One region of the Bacillus lumedeiriae genome, then DNA from elsewhere that is predicted to be linked to it. Evidence: riboswitches for the same ligand, from Rfam matches in the RefSeq annotation. Region 1 holds a riboswitch; the other holds the start of a gene.

Region 1 (8,915 bases):
AAAACTAGCCAAGCTGCTGCAATATCCGCTTTTTTTACTGTTTCTTTTGTTTTTGCTGTTATTTCTACTTAATAGGTTTTTAATGCCGCGATTGGAAGAGTTATATTCTACGCTTGGTTTTACTCCGAGCGGCGGCACGTTTCTGCTTATTACCTTTTTGCAAAAGTCTCCATCTCTCTTTGTTTTTGCTGCTGTCAGCCTCATCATGATTTTCTTCTTCTCTTTCTATCATTATCAGAAACAAACTCCTCACAATAAAATCAAATGGCTCATTAAAACCCCTATCGTTTCTGTTTACTTCTCTTTATTATTTACCCGGCTTTTTGCTAAAGAAGTTGCTTATTTATTGCAAAGCGGCTTTGCTGTTAATGAAATTCTGCTTATTTTACAGGAGCAGACGATGCATCCAATGTTGCAACATATCGCTATAGAGATTAATTATCGGTTAGTTACCGGTCAGTCGTTTGCGGAAGCGGCGGAACAGATGCCTTGTTTCGTCTCCCAGCTTCCCCGTATTCTTCGTCATGGTGAAATGAATGGACGGCTCGCTCAGGAATTGCTCATATTCAGCCAATTTTGTGAGGTGCTCATTGAAAAAAAGATAAAGAGAGGATTAGCGATCCTGCAGCCTGCTATCTTTTTATTTGTTGGTCTTGTTGTCGTTTCTATTTATTTGTCTGTGATGGTGCCGATGTTCCAAATGGTCGGTTCAATTTAAAGATGGAGGATCTATTCATGAAGAAAAAAAGGATGAGAAACAATCAATTAGGATTTACTTTAATTGAAATGATGATCGTTCTGCTAGTCATTTCGGTTTTACTATTCGTTGCTATTCCGAACGTGGCAAAACAAAGCAATAATATTAATGAGAAAGGCTGTACAGCGTTTAAACAAATGGTACAAGGGCAGGTGCAGGCTTATCGAATCGATTTAAAGAAATACCCCGCTTCCATTGCAGACATGATTGATAAAGGTTATTTGAGAGAGGGTGAGAAAGATTGTCCGAATGGAGATGAATTAAAGATTGGAGCAGATGGAGAAGTATCGATTGTTAAATAAGTTGGCTGTATCAATAAAGAAGGAAAAGGGTTTTACTATCATTGAGACGATAATCGTTCTTATGGTTATACTCGTTTTGTTATCCGCAGCTGTACTGCCATTTCCTAAGCTTGCTGCTAACTTTGAAAAAGAGAAATTTCTTAATCAGCTGCAAGCGGATCTTTTTTTAGCGCAGTCATATGCGGCAGCGAAGCAGGAGGTAGTAGAGGTTAGATTTATTCGTGCTAATAATTGCTATGTTATACGATCGGCTGCTCTCTTTTCGGACATGGCTATTCAAAGGGAATTGCCCGATACGATGCAATATGCCGAGAGCTCATTGGCGAATCTGTCTTTTTTGCCCAACGGAAACACGACCAGTTTTGGGACGGTTCGCTTTAAGTATCGGGATCGGTTGATTTCTGTAGTTTTTCAAATTGGCAAGGGGAGATTTTATGTTAAAGAAGAATGAAAAAGGGTTTACACTGGCAGAAAGTCTGCTTTCGCTTATGATCATGGCTATGCTGGCCGCTTTTATATTGCCGTTTATGGTGCAGATGACGAGCCAGTCAAAAGCATTGTGGGATAAACAAAGAGGGATGAGAATTCTTTATGAAGAGGGAGAGAAAAGGTGGAATGAAAGAAGAGATTTTCACGTTGTCTATAATGAAGCAGGAGAAATGTATGATATTTCCTGGGAAACAACGAAAGCAGCTGCTTGTTTGGAAGTGTCCCAACAAGAGATCTGTATTAAAGAACAGTGAAGGATTTACGATGATAGAATCTTTGCTTGTTTTATTCATATTTATAGGGATTGCTGCTCTATTTCCTCTTGCCTATGGGGCAGTCTATCGAACAGAAGAGAAGCTTGATCCAGAAAGAAAAGCAGAGTGGGAGCTGTTTGTGCTTCAGCTTAGAAAGGAACTGTATTTATCCCGCACGTTGTCCATAGCTGAAGACGAGTTAACAATTGTCCATGATAGTGATACGATTACACTCCAAATATTCAATGAAGGCATTCGAAGACGGGTCAATGGAAAAGGTCATGAAATGATTCTGCAGGAAGTTTCTTTTTTTCAATTCTACCCATGCAGTTCTTCTCTATGTGTCGAGGCAGCTTTTAAAAATGGTGAAAAAGAACAAGCAAAGTTCCACATTTTCAACGGAGGGACATGATGAAATGTTTCATAGATAATGAGAAAGGGATCCTGCTGCCCTACACATTGCTGCTTTTTGTCATCGTTTGTACAGCTGCTATTTTTGGAACAAGTATCTTCGTCAGTAAGCAGCAGACGGCTTTATTCTTAACGGACTATTACGAAACGAAAGTAATGGAGTTAATGACACTTCAACATGCTGTATGGCTTTTAGAAAGTGAAGAAGCCATTTCAGGCACATACCGTACAAACCGTGGGGAAGTGATTTATGCATCCGCACCGAATAAAGGAGAAGACGTAGTCGTTATTCATTTAAAAACGATAAAAACAGACACCCGGTTTTCATCTAGAATTATTTATCATTTGAATGAACGCCGGATCATTCAATGGTTTGAATAACAAGGGGACTGCTGTTTAAAATGAGGGGAAATTGGAAAAACTGACATCGACCATGGGAGGCGATGTTAATGAATGAATATGTAAAATACTTTATGGGGGCTTTTTTTGGTTACTTAAATGAGCCCAAACGAGTAAGAAAAGAAAAACGCCGGCAGAAACAGGCCGGGCGCCCTGCTTTCTCTGCTAGATGGTTCGGCCTGCTTCCTTGGGCGCTGCGCCAGTTATTTCATAAAAAGTGACGGGCAGCGCTATTTACATATGAATGAAGCGGTTCTCATTTATTCCACATTAACCGGCAGTAAGCCCCCGTCTCAAGGCTTTAGGTTGTTTCTAAAAAGCATAGGCGGGGAGAAACGCCCGATCCGTTCAACTAACCACCAGCGGGTAAAGAAAATTCCCAGCTACGGAAGTTGCACTTTATCCGCTGGAAGGATGCAGGTAAATGAGGCCGCCGTTAATCGTATCTACATAAATTCTTGGCGAATATTGTTTTTCAAGTGCCGCTTTTTCAATAAAGTAAGCCTCGGGCTTTTTCTCCTCGTTTTCATAAAAGTCATCAAGTAAAGTTAAATCTTCGTTCCACTTCATTCGCGCTTTTACAGCCCAATCATGGTTTTCGTTTTCAATTTGAGAAGTTAAAAAACGCTGCAGCCGCTTAACGCCGCTTGTAGGTTTGATTAAAGGAGTAATGGTAAAAGAATAATCGGGAATTTTTGATACTAAAGATTTGTAGCTCAGTTGACCCATAAAGTCTTCTTGAATCACGCCATTAATTAAATTAAGACCGAATGAATGAAACATATCTTTTTTGCGATTAGCCTCATAAGAAACTTTCATATTGACTAACAGCCAGGGGTGAAGAGCCTGCCGGCTGTCCGTTGTTTTTTGTTCGTAAAGACGGATAAAACTAGTATGCTGCTTGGCAGATTGGAAAATTTGCTGCAATCGCGGAGTGCCAAAATGAACGCTTTCTCCTTTCAGCTCCTTAGGGGCTTTCGACTGCTCGGTAATAAGGGTTAATGAAAGCGGTTCGCCCTTCATTCCTGTTTTTTCAGCATAATGCCAGTAAAATGGCCGGTTCATCAGCTCTTTATCCAGCTCAGGGGTTAGTTTGACAGTGAGTGAACCTTCTGTTTCTTCTAAAAAGGTACATTCAGCCGCTTTAAAATAAGTGTTAAGAAATAGATGAATTTCGTTTTTCAGCAAATGCGTCCTCTCCTTTTTTCCATTCGTTTGCGAGTTCAATAGCTGCCTCGAGATTTTTCATCTTCACTTGTAATTCACCTTCTGTTTTTGAATGCTGAAAAATATCAGTTAAGTGTTCTTGCATATTAGGAATTTCCATCCTCTCTAAAATGTCATCAAGCTGCCCGACTGCTTGTTCAAATAAATGAATTTTTTCATAGAGAAGCTGGAGAATTCTGTCTTCAATCGTATCTTCAATGCTGAAATTGTAAATATGTACATCCTCAGATTGTCCAAAACGGTGAACACGGCCAATCCTTTGTTCAAGCCGCATAGGATTCCATGGAAGATCAAAGTTGATTAAATGATGGCAAAACTGCAAATTCAGCCCTTCGCCGCCGGCCTCAGTTGCAATTAAGACCTGGGCGTGCTGCTGAAACAGCTGTTTCATCCAATCTTTTTTTCCGCGCTTAAAGCCGCCGCGAAAGGGAACAGATGAAATGCCATGTTGTTTAAAAAACCATTGTAAATATAGCTGGGTGGCCCGGTATTCCGTGAAAATAATGACTTTGTCGTCGATCGAATGAACGAGTTCTAATGCTTTTTGCGCTTTTGAATTTTGCGCAATGTTTTGGATATGAGATAACACCTCTTGAAAACTTTCCGGAAAGGCAAGTTCGTTTCCGTATAATTTCTTTGCCATATTTTTCAACGTGAAAAAGACGGCTTCTTTGCTGCTGCAAGCTTCTCTCTGCAAGGTGAGTAACGACAAGGCAGAGCTGATCTCCTGAGGCTGGCTGCGGACAAACTGTTGAAGTGTGTCGTAAAGCGCACGCTCCTCATCCGTGAATGTTACTTTGATGGATTCCACTTTTCTAGCCGTCCACTCTACCCCTGTGTCCTGACGGCGGTTGCGGATCATCACTTTATTCATCAGCTTCATTAAATGCTGGTGGTTTTGTACTTGCCGGTCTCCTTTTTTAAATTGATCGGTAAATTGTCCTTCGCTTCCTAGATGACCAGGCTTCAACAGTGAAACGAGATGAAACATTTCATCCAATCGATTTTGAATAGGCGTCGCTGTCAGGAGCAGACAAAACTTCTTTTTTAAATGGCGGACAAACTGATAGTTTTTTGTTTTATGATTTTTTAATTTATGAGCTTCATCAATAATGACTAAATCGTAGTCTTGTTCATAAATTTTTTCTTTGTGAGGACTTCGTTTCGCTGTATCAATGGAAGAGATGACAATATCATATTGATCCCAGGCATAAAACTTTTTCTGGGCCACGGCTGGAATATAAAACTTGGTGTTCAATTCATCAGCCCATTGTGAAACGAGGGAAGCGGGAGCTAAGATCAATACTTTTTTTACGAGACCCCGTATTAAATATTCTTTTAATACGAGTCCTGCCTCGATCGTTTTCCCAAGTCCTACTTCATCGGCTAAAATGGCTTTTCCATTCATTTCCTCGATGACTTTTCTTGCCGCTTCAAGCTGATGGGGAAGAGGAGTGAGACCTGGCAAAAACTTAGGGGCTAACAATCCTTCAAAATTCGACACCATCATTCGTGTTTCCATTTTTACAGTTGATTGAAAAAGCGACCAGCTTCCCCACGGTCCATCTTGTTCAATTCTTTTCTCTAACTCTTCTTCCCATGCGTGGTTAAAGTGTATATCTACGTTCATTTTAAAAACTCCTTTATAAAATGTATTGCCGAAACCTCACCTTTAATGGTAGGATGTAAAGGAACTAAATATTATGTCATTTTGCAAAAAACGAACATTATTGATTGTTTCTAATCAGGTGTTCATAGTATACCCATTTATTAATTAAATATAGCGAATGAAGGCAAGGGGAGAGACTGTTTATACAGCGCCGAAGGAGCAAACAAACTTTTTGTGAATCTCTCAGGCAAAAGAACTCTTGCTGGACGCATCTCTGGAGAGTGTTTCGTCATCGAAACCACCAAAGAAGACAGCCCATTTGATGGGGGTAAACTTTCAGGTTCAAGGACAGAGGACAACTTTTATAAGCTGTTCTCTGTCCTTTTTTATATTCAGAACGGATGGAACCGCAAAATGACGATGAAACAATAAGCATTGAAAGGGGCAGGAGAATGGGAGAACTAAAGCGTACGCCGCTGTTTGAACTGTATAAACAATATGGGGCAAAAACCATTGATTTTGGTGGATGGGAGCTCCCTGTTCAGTTTTCAAGTATTAAAGAGGAGCATGAAGCTGTCCGGACGAAGGCTGGTCTTTTTGATGTATCCCACATGGGAGAGATTACAGTCAAGGGAAAAGACGCCTTAGCTTTCTTGCAAAAAATGATGACGAATGACTTGTCAAAGCTGCAGCCCGACCGTGCCATGTATACAATTATGTGCAATGAACAAGGAGGTACGATCGATGACTTGCTCGTCTACATGCTGGCTGAAGAAGACTACCTGCTTGTCGTGAATGCCGCAAATACCGAGAAGGATTTCCAGTGGCTGAAAGAGCATGGGACAGGAGAAGTGCAAATAAACAATGTATCGCAGGATTGGGCGCAGCTTGCCATTCAAGGACCGGCTGCTGAAAGCATTCTTCAAAAGCTTGTAGCCGGTGTTGACTTACAAGACATCAAGTCATTTGCATTTCGCCAGCATGTCAGCATCAATGGTGCACATGCTCTAGTGTCACGGACTGGATACACAGGAGAAGATGGTTTTGAGATTTATAGTCAAAGCGGCGATGCAGGGAAGATATGGAAGGATCTATTAGAAGCGGGCGAAGAGGAAGGCTTAGTTCCATGCGGCCTGGGTGCACGTGATACATTGCGTTTTGAAGCGAATCTGGCATTATATGGTCAGGAACTGTCAGAAGATATATCGCCAATTGAAGCGGGCCTTGGCTTTGCTGTTAAAACAAATAAAGAAGAATTTATCGGACTCACAGCTTTAAAAGAGCAGAAGGAAAATGGCTCTAAGCGGAAGCTGATTGGTCTTGAAATGATTGATAGGGGGATCCCGCGTCATGGCTATCCCGTTTTTTCAGGAGAAGAAGCGGCAGGTCACGTAACGACGGGTACGCAATCACCGACATTAAAGAAAAATATTGGTCTTGCATTAGTCAAAGCCGAGCTGGCTGTACCAGACCAGGAATTGTTCGTAGAGATCCGGGGTAAAAAACTAGCAGCAAAAACAGTGAAACCGCCATTTTATAAACGTTCAAAATAAGAGGAGAGAAGGGGGAAAAGTTATGAAACATCGTTATTTGCCAATGACTGAATCTGATAAGAAAGAGATGCTTTCGGCAGTTGGTGTTCAAACAATTGATGAATTATTTGCAGACATCCCTGAACAAGTACGTTTCCAAGGGTTGTACGATATCAAGGAAGCAAAATCGGAACCGGCTTTGAAAAAAGAATTGAGTGCAATGGCTGCCAAAAATGCGAATGCAAAACAATATGCTTCCTTTTTAGGGGCAGGCGTATATGATCATTACACACCGTCCATTGTGGACCACGTCATTTCCCGTTCTGAATTTTATACAGCTTATACACCGTACCAGCCAGAAATTTCTCAAGGGGAGCTGCAAGCCATTTTTGAATTCCAAACGATGATTTGTGAATTGACAGGTATGGATGTAGCCAACTCCTCGATGTATGATGGAGGTACAGCTTTAGCAGAAGCGGCGATGCTTAGCGCGGCTCAAACGAAAAAGAAGAAAGTACTCGTATCAGAAACGGTTCATCCTGAATCGCGTGACGTATTAAAAACGTATGCGAAAGGACAGGGCATTGAAGTGATCGAAGTACCTCATATGAATGGTGTAACAGATATTGATCAATTAAATCAGCTTGTAGACAGCGACACAGCGGGGGTTATTGTTCAATATCCGAACTTTTTCGGCGCCGTTGAACCACTTGCAGAAGTAGAAAAAGCGGCTCACGGACAAAAAGCGATGTTTGTTGTCTCTTCTAATCCGCTTTCTCTAGGTGCGTTGACACCTCCTGGAAAGTTTGGAGCAGATATTGTGATTGGTGATGCACAGCCATTCGGTATTCCAGCTCAATTCGGCGGACCACATTGTGGATACTTTGCCGTAACGAAAAAGCTGATGCGTAAAGTGCCGGGCCGTCTTGTTGGCCAGACACATGATGATGAAGGCCGCCGCGGATTTGTGCTGACACTGCAGGCGCGTGAGCAGCATATTCGCCGTGATAAAGCGACTTCTAATATTTGTTCTAACCAGGCACTCAATGCTCTCGCAGCCAGCGTAGCGATGACAGCTTTAGGTAAAAAAGGTGTTCGTGAAATCGCGGTGCAAAACTTGCAAAAAGCATTTTTTGCTAGAGAAACAATGAAGCAGCATGGTCTGGATATCGTGTTTGATGGACCAATATTTAATGAGTTTGTTGTCCGTTTAAATAAGCCCATCAAAGAAGTGAATCAAAAGCTGTTTAAAAAGGGAATAATAGGCGGCTATGATCTTGGGCTTACTTATAAAGAATTAGAGAATTGTATGTTAGTTGCTGTGACAGAATTGCGGACAAAAGAAGAAATTGAGCTCTTTGCAGCAGAATTGGGGGATAGCCATGAATAAGAACGATCAGGAGCTTATATTTGAAGTGTCTCAGCCGGGGCGGATTGGCTATAGTCTGCCTGAGTTAGATGTACCGGAAACAGCTTTATCGGCACTTTTGCCTGCTGGGTATTTGCGGGAAGAAGAACCTGAACTTCCAGAGGTGTCTGAGCTCGACATTATGCGTCATTATACAGCGTTATCGAAGAGAAATCATGGGGTAGACTCAGGATTTTATCCGCTTGGTTCATGTACGATGAAATATAACCCAAAAATCAATGAAGATGTCGCACGTTTTGACGGCTTCGCTTATATTCATCCGCTTCAGCAGGAAGAGACTGTACAAGGGGCATTGGAGCTCATGTATGATCTGCAGGAGCACTTAAAAGAGATTACTGGTATGGATGAAGTGACCCTTCAGCCGGCAGCTGGTGCTCATGGTGAATGGACGGCACTGATGATGATCCGTGCGTATCACGAAACAAATGGTGATTTCAATCGTACAAAGGTCATCGTTCCCGACTCTGCTCATGGTACAAACCCGGCCTCTGCGACGGTCGCAGGCT
Region 2 (8,915 bases), on a different contig from region 1:
GCCAATCCTAAGTTTTTCTGCAATGACGGTGAACGTGTTCCAGAAGTAATAAAGCCAATTTCTTCGTCTCCAGAAAATACTTTGTATCCATGACGAGGAATCCCTCGTCCTATCACTTCAATTCCTGCCAATTTCCGCTGCAGTCCTTCTTCTTTTTGGACTGTAAGAGCAGCTTTACCGATAAAATCACTTTCTTTATTCGTTTTAACAGCAAAACCGATTCCTGCTTCAAGCGGGCTAATTTCATTTGTAAGCTCTTGCCCATATAACACTAGACGTGCTTCAAAGCGAAGGGTATCCCGCGCACCAAGTCCGCATGGTTTTAACCCGTCTTCTCTTCCTGCTTCCAGCAGTTTCTCCCACAGTTCTTTCGCTTGATGTGCTGCCAAATAAAGTTCAAAACCGTCCTCTCCGGTATAACCCGTACGAGAAACGAGCACTTCTGTAATACCATCTACATTCACATGCTGCGCAAAGTGAAAAAAGCGAATGTCTGATAAATCGGTGTCTGTGAGCTTTTGTAAAATACTCTCCGCTTTCGGGCCTTGGATCGCCACCTGTGCGATATCACTCGATCTATTTTCGATCGTTACGCTGCCTTTTACATGCTGCTTCATCCACTCCACATCTTTTTCAATGTTAGCAGCGTTGATGACGAGTAAATATGTTTCATCCGCTAACTTGTACACTAATAAATCATCAACCGTTCCGCCACCGGGATAACACATCGCTGTATACTGTGCTTGATTCAGTCCAATCTTCGTCACATCATTCGTCACAAGATGATTGAGATAACTCTCGGCATCTTTTCCTTCCACGAGCACTTCTCCCATGTGAGAAACATCAAAAAGTCCGGCTGCCTTTCGCACCGCTTCATGTTCTTCCAAAATGCTTGAAAACTGCACCGGCAGCTCCCAGCCGCCAAAATCAATGACCTTTGCGCCATATTTTTTATATACATCGAAAAGTGGTGTTCGCTTCAATACCGTTTTTGTACTCATTTATACACCCCCGATTAAGATTTTCGGCAAAATAATTCTTCTTTTACTTTTTGGCCAGTTTCAGTCATTGCCAGGCCGCCAAGTGCGGTTTCTCTCAAAGTTCTTGGCATCTCCTTGCCCACTTTGTACATCGCTCCGATGACTTCATCACACGGAATGCGGCTTTCAATACCGGCAAGCGCTAAATCCGCAGCTGCAAAAGCAATCGACGTGCCAATCACATTTCGTTTAATACAAGGAACTTCAACAAGTCCTGCAACAGGATCACACACTAATCCTAAAAGCGATTTTAAAGCGATCGCTGTGGCATGAATCGCTTGCTGCGGTGTTCCTCCTTTTAATTCAGCAATTGTTCCGGCGGCCATGGCAGTGGCAGAACCAACCTCTGCCTGACATCCCCCGGCAGCTCCTGAAATAAATGAACGGTTAGCAATGACATAACCAAGCATACTCGCTGTAAATAGTCCCATTACTAACTGGTGATAGGGCGTGCCATCATTTTTATGAAGAGAGAACAATACGCCGGGCAAAATGCCTGCTGCACCAGCCGTCGGAGTTGCTACAATCACTCCCATGCGTGCATTGCTTTCAGAAGTAGCCATGGAGAATGTCATCGCATCGCTTATATAATGACCGGTCAGTGCTTTTCCTGAACGTACATAATCCCCCATCTTCACCGCATCGCCGCCAGAAATACCACTCGGAGCAGCAGAAGCATCTTTCGTGCCGCTGTCTACTGCTTCCTTCATTTTGATTAACCGTTCTTCCATCATGCGAAGAATCGTTTCTTGATCTCTTCCCGACTTTTCCTCTTCCATTATCAGCATGATTTCGCCAATCGTTTTCTGTTCCCGTTCACACACTTCAATGAGTTCTTTCATTGACTGAATTTCCATCATACGCCCCTCACAAGTACTTTCCTTTTCTTTTTACGGTACTTTTCAACAATGATTGAAAAGTCATCGCTTGTGCTCAAACGTATATCGACCATTTCATCGTCAATCATAAATAATTTAGAGAGGCCTCCCCCGAGAGAAGCTCCGCCAACTCGGACAACCGCTGCGCCGCGTCGAGCCGTTACAATCGTTGTATTCGGATGATCAAAATAGAGACAATGTTCTTCTAATTGGAAGGTACAGTTCATCCCGCGTTCATGTGCTAGTTCAATCGAATATCTAATGTGCGGATCATCTGTATCCATTCCAAGCAGTCCGCCGAGCAATGCTTTATCTGTCCCATGCCCCTGATATGTTTCTGCGAAGGAATCGTAAAAAAGAATGTGCACTTCCTCCGGGCATCCCTCTAAAAGCTCGTAAACAAATCTTCCAATAGATACCACACCAGCTGTGTGAGAACTAGAGGGCCCTACCATGATTGGTCCAATAATGTCAAAGCAGCTTTGAAATTCCATGAAAGTGCTCCTTTCTTACACATTGATTGGTTGTTGAAACAATGGATACGATTCACAAATGGCTCTTGTGATTTCCTTCGCCTCTTCTAAAACGGTCCGATCACCCTTACTCCCCAAAACAGCTGCGATCACTTTCGCAATTTGTACCATCTCTTCCTGTTTCATTCCGCGTGTAGTCAATGCGGCTGTTCCCATACGGATGCCGCTCGTCACAAACGGACTCTCCGGATCATATGGAATCGTATTTTTATTGACTGTAATTCCGGATTCTTCAAGTATCTTCTCCGCTTCTTTTCCTGTCAGACCCCACGGACGTACATCTAATAGCACAATATGGTTGTCTGTTCCGCCGGAGACTAGTTCGGCTCCCTCTTTCTTTAATGCCTCACCAAGCGTTTGAGCATTTTCAATCACTTGTTTGGCGTATTGTTTAAACCCTGGCTGCAATGCCTCTTTGAAAGCCACTGCCTTGGCCGCAATAATGTGCATTAATGGGCCGCCTTGAATGCCTGGGAATACAGATTTATTCATCGCTTTGATGATCTCTTCATGATTGGTTAAAATAATGCCGCCGCGTGGTCCTCTTAACGTTTTATGTGTTGTACTCGTCACCACATCTGCATAAGGGATAGGCGATGGATGAAGACCAGCCGCTACCAGCCCGGCAATATGCGCCATATCTACCATTAACTTCGCGCCCACTTGATCAGCAATTTCTTTAAAACGGGCAAAATCAATCGTTCTTGGATAAGCACTCGTACCTGCAATCATCAGTTTTGGTTTTTCTTTTTTGGCGATCTCCTCAAGCTCGTCATAATCAATCAACTGATTGTCTTCTCTCACTCCGTAAGAGACAACGTCAAACCACTTTCCAGAAATGCTGACGGGACTTCCATGAGTTAAATGCCCGCCATGTGATAAATTCATTCCCATAATTTTATCCCCTGGCTGCAACAAAGCATAAAAAACAGCGAGATTCGCCTGAGCACCTGAATGAGGCTGGACGTTTGCGTACTTTGCTCCGAACAGCTCTGTTACACGATCGATCGCCGCCTGTTCTGCAACATCTACATACTCACAGCCGCCATAATAACGCTTCCCTGGGTAGCCTTCTGCGTATTTATTCGTCATGACGCTTCCCATTGCTTCTAACACGTCCTCACTGACAAAGTTTTCAGATGCGATCAACTCTAATGTGTGATACTGGCGCTGCTTTTCCTTCTCAATGGCTCCAAAAATCGTTGTATCATTTTTTTGCAAACTCATTCTTACTCCTCCTCGAAATGTCGTCTAGACTTCCCTTTTCTGCTTTTTTGGGTACACAAAAAGGACAGAAAAGGGTAATCTCATGTTCTCTACCCTTCTCTGTCCTTTTACCTGAGAGCTTAACTCCATTTACGATGGAGTCTTCCCCTTTGGTGGCGTTTTAGCAACGCTCTCTCCAGAGTGGCGTCCCGTTGCAGTTCATCTACCTGAGAGATTGGTTCCAAGGGTCTTTTTGGAACTTGCTCCTTCGGTGGCATGTACTTCACACTCTCCTACAACAATCATCCGCACTTTATTAAATTTTCATTATATTCAGAATAGTTAACACGAATATAACTGTCAATCTTTTTGCATATACTTCCATACTCTGCCAGAAAAATTGTGTAAGGATCTTTCGGTACACATTGAATGCTCACTTTTATTTTCGTATTTTCTTGTTCTCTGACCTCACTAAAAGATCTACTTTACAAATAAGAAGGATTTGGCTCAACATTTTTGAAGTAAACAGCTTCTCCGTCACTCTCTCCATCAAAAATAACCGTCGTCTTCGGAGAAAAAATTAAAACATCCCCTGCTTCGCCTACATATTTGTTTCCTTCTACATCACGCACGATCATTTTTCCTTTTGTCACGATTTTAACCTCAACAAAATCAAACTCTACTGAATAATCTACTGAAGGCTGCAGGGCAAAATAACCTAATGTTAAGACATCTTTTTTATCTGTAAGAGGCAAATCAAGAATTTGTCCTTTTAGTTCAGGCGTGCCCCGTAATTCTCCTACTTCATTTAATGTATAAGTGCCTGCCTTAATTAATTGAATGCCTGGCTTTTTGCATAAAAGTTCCACTTCACTTTGTTTCATTGTTTTTTGGCTCAATTTTTCCACCTCTTAATAGTTGATAGATAGACCTATTCCCATAAAGGTCTGACCTCACCCCAATACACTGTGTATATTGGACTCCTTCTACAGTAGAGTATATTGTTGATGTGAGGTCTGACACGTTGATTTACCTTACTTTTTAATAATGTTATGCTCCGGTCCGAATGGGAATTTAGTAATATTCTCTACCCCATTCTCAGTAATCACAAGAATGTCATGCTCACGGTAACCGCCTGCACCCGGCTCTCCCTCTGGAATCATAATCATCGGCTCCATAGATACAACCATGCCTGGCTCTAGTACCGTTTCGATATCCTCACGAAGTTCCAGTCCAGCTTCCCGCCCGTAGTAATGGCTGAGCACACCAAAAGAATGTCCATAGCCGAACGTACGGTTCGCTAAAAGATTATGCTCGCGGTAGATCTCGTTCAATTCAGCCGCAATATCCATACATCTGGCACCTGGCTTAATCAGTTCAAGGCCGCGTCTGTGTACTTTACAGTTGACCTCCCAGAGTTCAAGATGACGCTCAGAAACATCTTCCAAGAACAGTGTGCGCTCAAGAGCTGTATAGTAACCAGCAATCATCGGGAAGCAGTTCAGACTTAGGATATCTCCGCGCTGCAGTTTACGGGAAGTAGCCCAGTTATGCGCTCCGTCTGTATTAATGCCGGATTGAAACCAGACCCACGTATCCCTAAGTTCTGCATGAGGGTACGTACGGGCAATTTCACGCACCATCGCTTCTGTTCCATGCAAAGCTACTTCATATTCCGGCACACCTTCGCGGATCGCTTCCACAATAGCCGCTCCTCCAATATCTGCAATGCGAGCCCCATTTTTAATCACTTCAATTTCCTCTGCCGACTTAAACATACGGTGAGACATAACCGCCTGAGAAACATCGACAAGTTCCGCTGTTGGCAGTGCGTCCTGCACTTGGCGCCGCAGGCTGAGAGTCATATTGTCCTCTTCCACTCCTAGTCGTCCGCGAACAAATCCTGATTCTGTCAGTACCTTTTTGACTGCATAGAAGAAGTTGTCTCTTTTCCAGTCTGTGTAGACAATGTTTTCATCAAAGCTGCGTCTCCATGGCATGCCCGCATCAATATTGGCGCTGACTGTCACATGTTTGTCCTGAGTAACGATCAACCCATACGTACGGTTGAAAGACGTGTATAAAAAATCGCTGTAATAATTAATATTGTGATAGGAAGTAAACAAGACCGCATCAATTCCATTTTCAGCCATATACTCGCGTAAGCGGCTATTGCGGCGTGTCATTTCCTCCTTTGAAAAAGTGGGCTTTACTTTCTCTCCGTTTTTTAAGATTTTTGTTCTTTCAAGATCCGTGATTTGTTGTACCATACTATTCACCTTTCCCTTCCCACATTTCAAATTAGAGTTTGTTTTTTGACATATATGATTCTCTTATATAGAGAAAACTAGATAACTTGTTTGCCAACAGCCTGAACTTAAGTTGTTTTTTGCAGCGACCCTTTTAAAGCAGGACGATTAATCGAGAAGATCGAAATGTCATGCTCCGTTTTACCCGTTGTAGCAAGCTGGCATAATGTTTCACCAACCGCACTTGAGAATTTAAATCCGTGTCCAGAGAAACCAGCGGCAATCACGACGTTAGAATGCTCTGGGTGTACGTCTATAACGAAGTGTTCATCCGGTGTTTTCGTGTACATGCAGACGGCGCCTCTTTTTAATTCTCCATTAGCTCCCGGCAGATGCTTGTCTAAAAAGGCACGCAGATTTTCTTCGTCTTCTGGATATGCTCCAAATTCACGATTAATCGTATCTGGATCAATTTTCTGTCCAAACGTATGATACCCTATCTTTAATCCGCAGCCGCTAAAGCTTGGGAATCCGTAATAAATACCTGTTGGCACTTCAACCATGAATCCTGGGAAATCATGTGTATTGCTATACTTTGTTTCATCAGCTTCAAAGAAACCTACAACTTGACGGTACGGCTGTAACGGAATGTGAATATTTAGTTTAGAAAGAAGTTTGCTATTCCAAGCACCCATGCTGACAATTAACTTATCAGCTGTGTAGGATCCACTGGCTGTTTGGATTTTAACGATGTCCGGTGAAATTTCAAAATCCTCAACCGGTGTATAGGTTAAAACTTTAGCGCCATTCGCCTCAGCTAGTTCGCGATAGGCACGAATACAATTTTCACTAAATAATACGCCTGAGTTTGGTTCAAAAATAGCATTATAATTTTCAGGTACCTGCACGCCCGGCCAACGCTTGTTTATTTCATCGCCTTCAAGCAAGTCTACTGTCAATGAATGTTCCTTTGCAGCTTCCATCGTTTCTGCAACGAAAGCAGATTCACCTTTAGGGCCAAATACGAGCACTCCCGTTTTCGTAAATATTTTATGATGTGTTTCTTTTTCTAGTTCATCCCATAACTCCTGTGATCTTAGAGCAAACGGTACATACTCTCTTCCTTCACCGTAAGCATGTCGGATAATGCGTGTATCACCGTGATGGCTTCCATTTGTATGTGGAGGATCAAATGAATCTACTAATAATGTTTTGATTCCTTGCTTCGATAAGTAATAACCTGCAGCCATTCCCATCGACCCGGCTCCAACAACAATAACGTCAAAATGTGTGCTCATAACCATCCTCCTAAAAAATCAATTCAAATAATTTATAAATTCAAAATATTTAAAATTTATTTGTTACATGTATCATACATCCGTTCCCAAGGAGGAACAATTGGATATTGATGCTTAATATTTTTACCGATAAAAATAATCGTTGTGCATACTGAACAATCCAAAAATCAAGCAGCACTTTCATCCATGTTTTCACTTTCAGAAGCAAAAGTCAGAAGAAGTAGATCGGTTCTCTGTCAATACAAACACAAGCACGGCATTCAAGTGAATGCCGTGCTTATGTTTGTTGTCACATATCTTCAAATAGTCAGCCAGGTGCAAAAAAGTAAGCACCCAAATTCAATCAAAGCCCCAAAATTTCGCCGGTCTAGCTATCGAAAAAGACTAAGATAAAAGTGATTTAGCTGATTCTGCATTTAGATTTTCCACATACTGCTGCACTTCTATTGCTGCCATGCATCCATCTCCAGTCGCTGTTACAACTTGACGGACAGCATCTTTTCTAATATCTCCAATCGCATAAATTCCGGGAATATTTGTTTTCATTCGCTGATCTGTAATGATCCATCCTTCTTCATCTGTTATGTTTAAATTTTTAACAAAATCAGAAACAGGATTCATGCCGATGTACTCGAAAACACCGTCAGTTGGAAAAGTTGTCACTTCCCCTGTTTTCACATTTTCAAGAAGAACACTATTCACTTTGTTCTCTCCAACAATTTCCTTCACTACTGTATTATAAACAATATCAACTTTAGCATTTTTAACCATCCTGTCAACCAAAATAGGCTGCGCTCTAAATCGATCTCGGCGATGCAAAACGGTTACTTTACTCGCAAACTTTGTTAAAAAAATAGATTCTTCTACCGCAGAATCTCCCCCGCCTACAACGACAAGTTCCTTCTCTTTAAAAAACGCTCCGTCACAAACGGCGCACCATGATACACCGCGGCCGGCAAATTCCTCTTCCCCGGGTATTCCTAATTTTTTATACTTAGTTCCCGTAGCTATAATGATAGACTTTGCCCTATACACCTGGTTATCGGTATAAACAACCTTTATACTTCCTTCATCAACAATATTCTGTACATTTGCCTGTCCATATTCTGCACCAAACTTTAAAGAATGCTCGAACATATTTTGCGCCAAATCCGGTCCAGATATGTGTGAATAACTAGGGAAGTTCTCAATTTCTTCAGTATTCTGAAGCTGACCGCCCGGTACCCCTCTCTCTAACAGCAAAGTTTTCAAGTTAGCTCTCGATGTATACACAGCCGCCGTCATACCGCCAGGACCGGCACCAATAATGATTACGTCATAAATGCTATCACTCATAAACTATACCTCTCTTATTCACGAAAAATATGAAACAGTCCAACTATTTACAATCAGCCTAATAGTGCCTCCAATAAGCTTTGTTTATGCTTTGGTTTTAGTATCTGTTAGAGATATTCAGAAATTAAGTTCTTCAATTTATCCTCTGGAGAGAACCCTAAACTTTGTTTAGCTACTGAACCATTTTTAAAGATCAAAATAGTAGGTACACTCATAATATTAAACTTCTGTGCTAAAACGCCGCTTTGATCGATATCCACATCCCCAAATACAACGTTATCCATACTTTCTGATAGACTCTCCAATACAGGAGCAATCATCTTACAAGGTCCGCACCATGGGGCACCGAATTTAATGACAGCTACTTCATTAGAAG

The links. A riboswitch is a leader RNA that binds a small molecule or an ion and turns the genes downstream of it on or off. The one in region 1 is predicted to bind glycine.
Region 2: it holds a riboswitch for glycine, as region 1 does, so the genes downstream of both, glyA (serine hydroxymethyltransferase) here and gcvT (glycine cleavage system aminomethyltransferase GcvT) in region 1, are expected to answer to the same signal.

What each region holds. Positions count from the first base shown of each region.
Region 1 covers NZ_JAUIYO010000001.1:259,795-268,709, reverse strand. Annotated here, with positions in the region: gene comGB (competence type IV pilus assembly protein ComGB) at 1-718, shown strand, start outside; gene comGC (competence type IV pilus major pilin ComGC) at 736-1,059, shown strand; gene comGD (competence type IV pilus minor pilin ComGD) at 1,049-1,510, shown strand; gene QYG89_RS01415 (type II secretion system protein) at 1,494-1,802, shown strand; gene comGF (competence type IV pilus minor pilin ComGF) at 1,813-2,214, shown strand; gene QYG89_RS01405 (hypothetical protein) at 2,214-2,594, shown strand; gene QYG89_RS01400 (YqzE family protein) at 2,663-2,833, shown strand; gene QYG89_RS01395 (YqhG family protein) at 3,012-3,800, opposite strand; gene QYG89_RS01390 (DEAD/DEAH box helicase) at 3,769-5,469, opposite strand; glycine riboswitch at 5,627-5,717, shown strand; glycine riboswitch at 5,721-5,802, shown strand; gene gcvT (glycine cleavage system aminomethyltransferase GcvT) at 5,901-7,001, shown strand; gene gcvPA (aminomethyl-transferring glycine dehydrogenase subunit GcvPA) at 7,024-8,370, shown strand; gene gcvPB (aminomethyl-transferring glycine dehydrogenase subunit GcvPB) at 8,363-8,915, shown strand, end outside.
Region 2 covers NZ_JAUIYO010000013.1:42,146-51,060, forward strand. Annotated here, with positions in the region: gene gcvT (glycine cleavage system aminomethyltransferase GcvT) at 1-1,001, opposite strand, end outside; gene sdaAA (L-serine ammonia-lyase, iron-sulfur-dependent, subunit alpha) at 1,016-1,897, opposite strand; gene QYG89_RS13565 (serine dehydratase beta chain) at 1,897-2,412, opposite strand; gene glyA (serine hydroxymethyltransferase) at 2,428-3,678, opposite strand; glycine riboswitch at 3,768-3,862, opposite strand; glycine riboswitch at 3,863-3,963, opposite strand; gene QYG89_RS13575 (cupin domain-containing protein) at 4,143-4,556, opposite strand; gene QYG89_RS13580 (M24 family metallopeptidase) at 4,692-5,927, opposite strand; gene solA (N-methyl-L-tryptophan oxidase) at 6,035-7,204, opposite strand; gene trxB (thioredoxin-disulfide reductase) at 7,589-8,539, opposite strand; gene trxA (thioredoxin) at 8,647-8,915, opposite strand, start outside.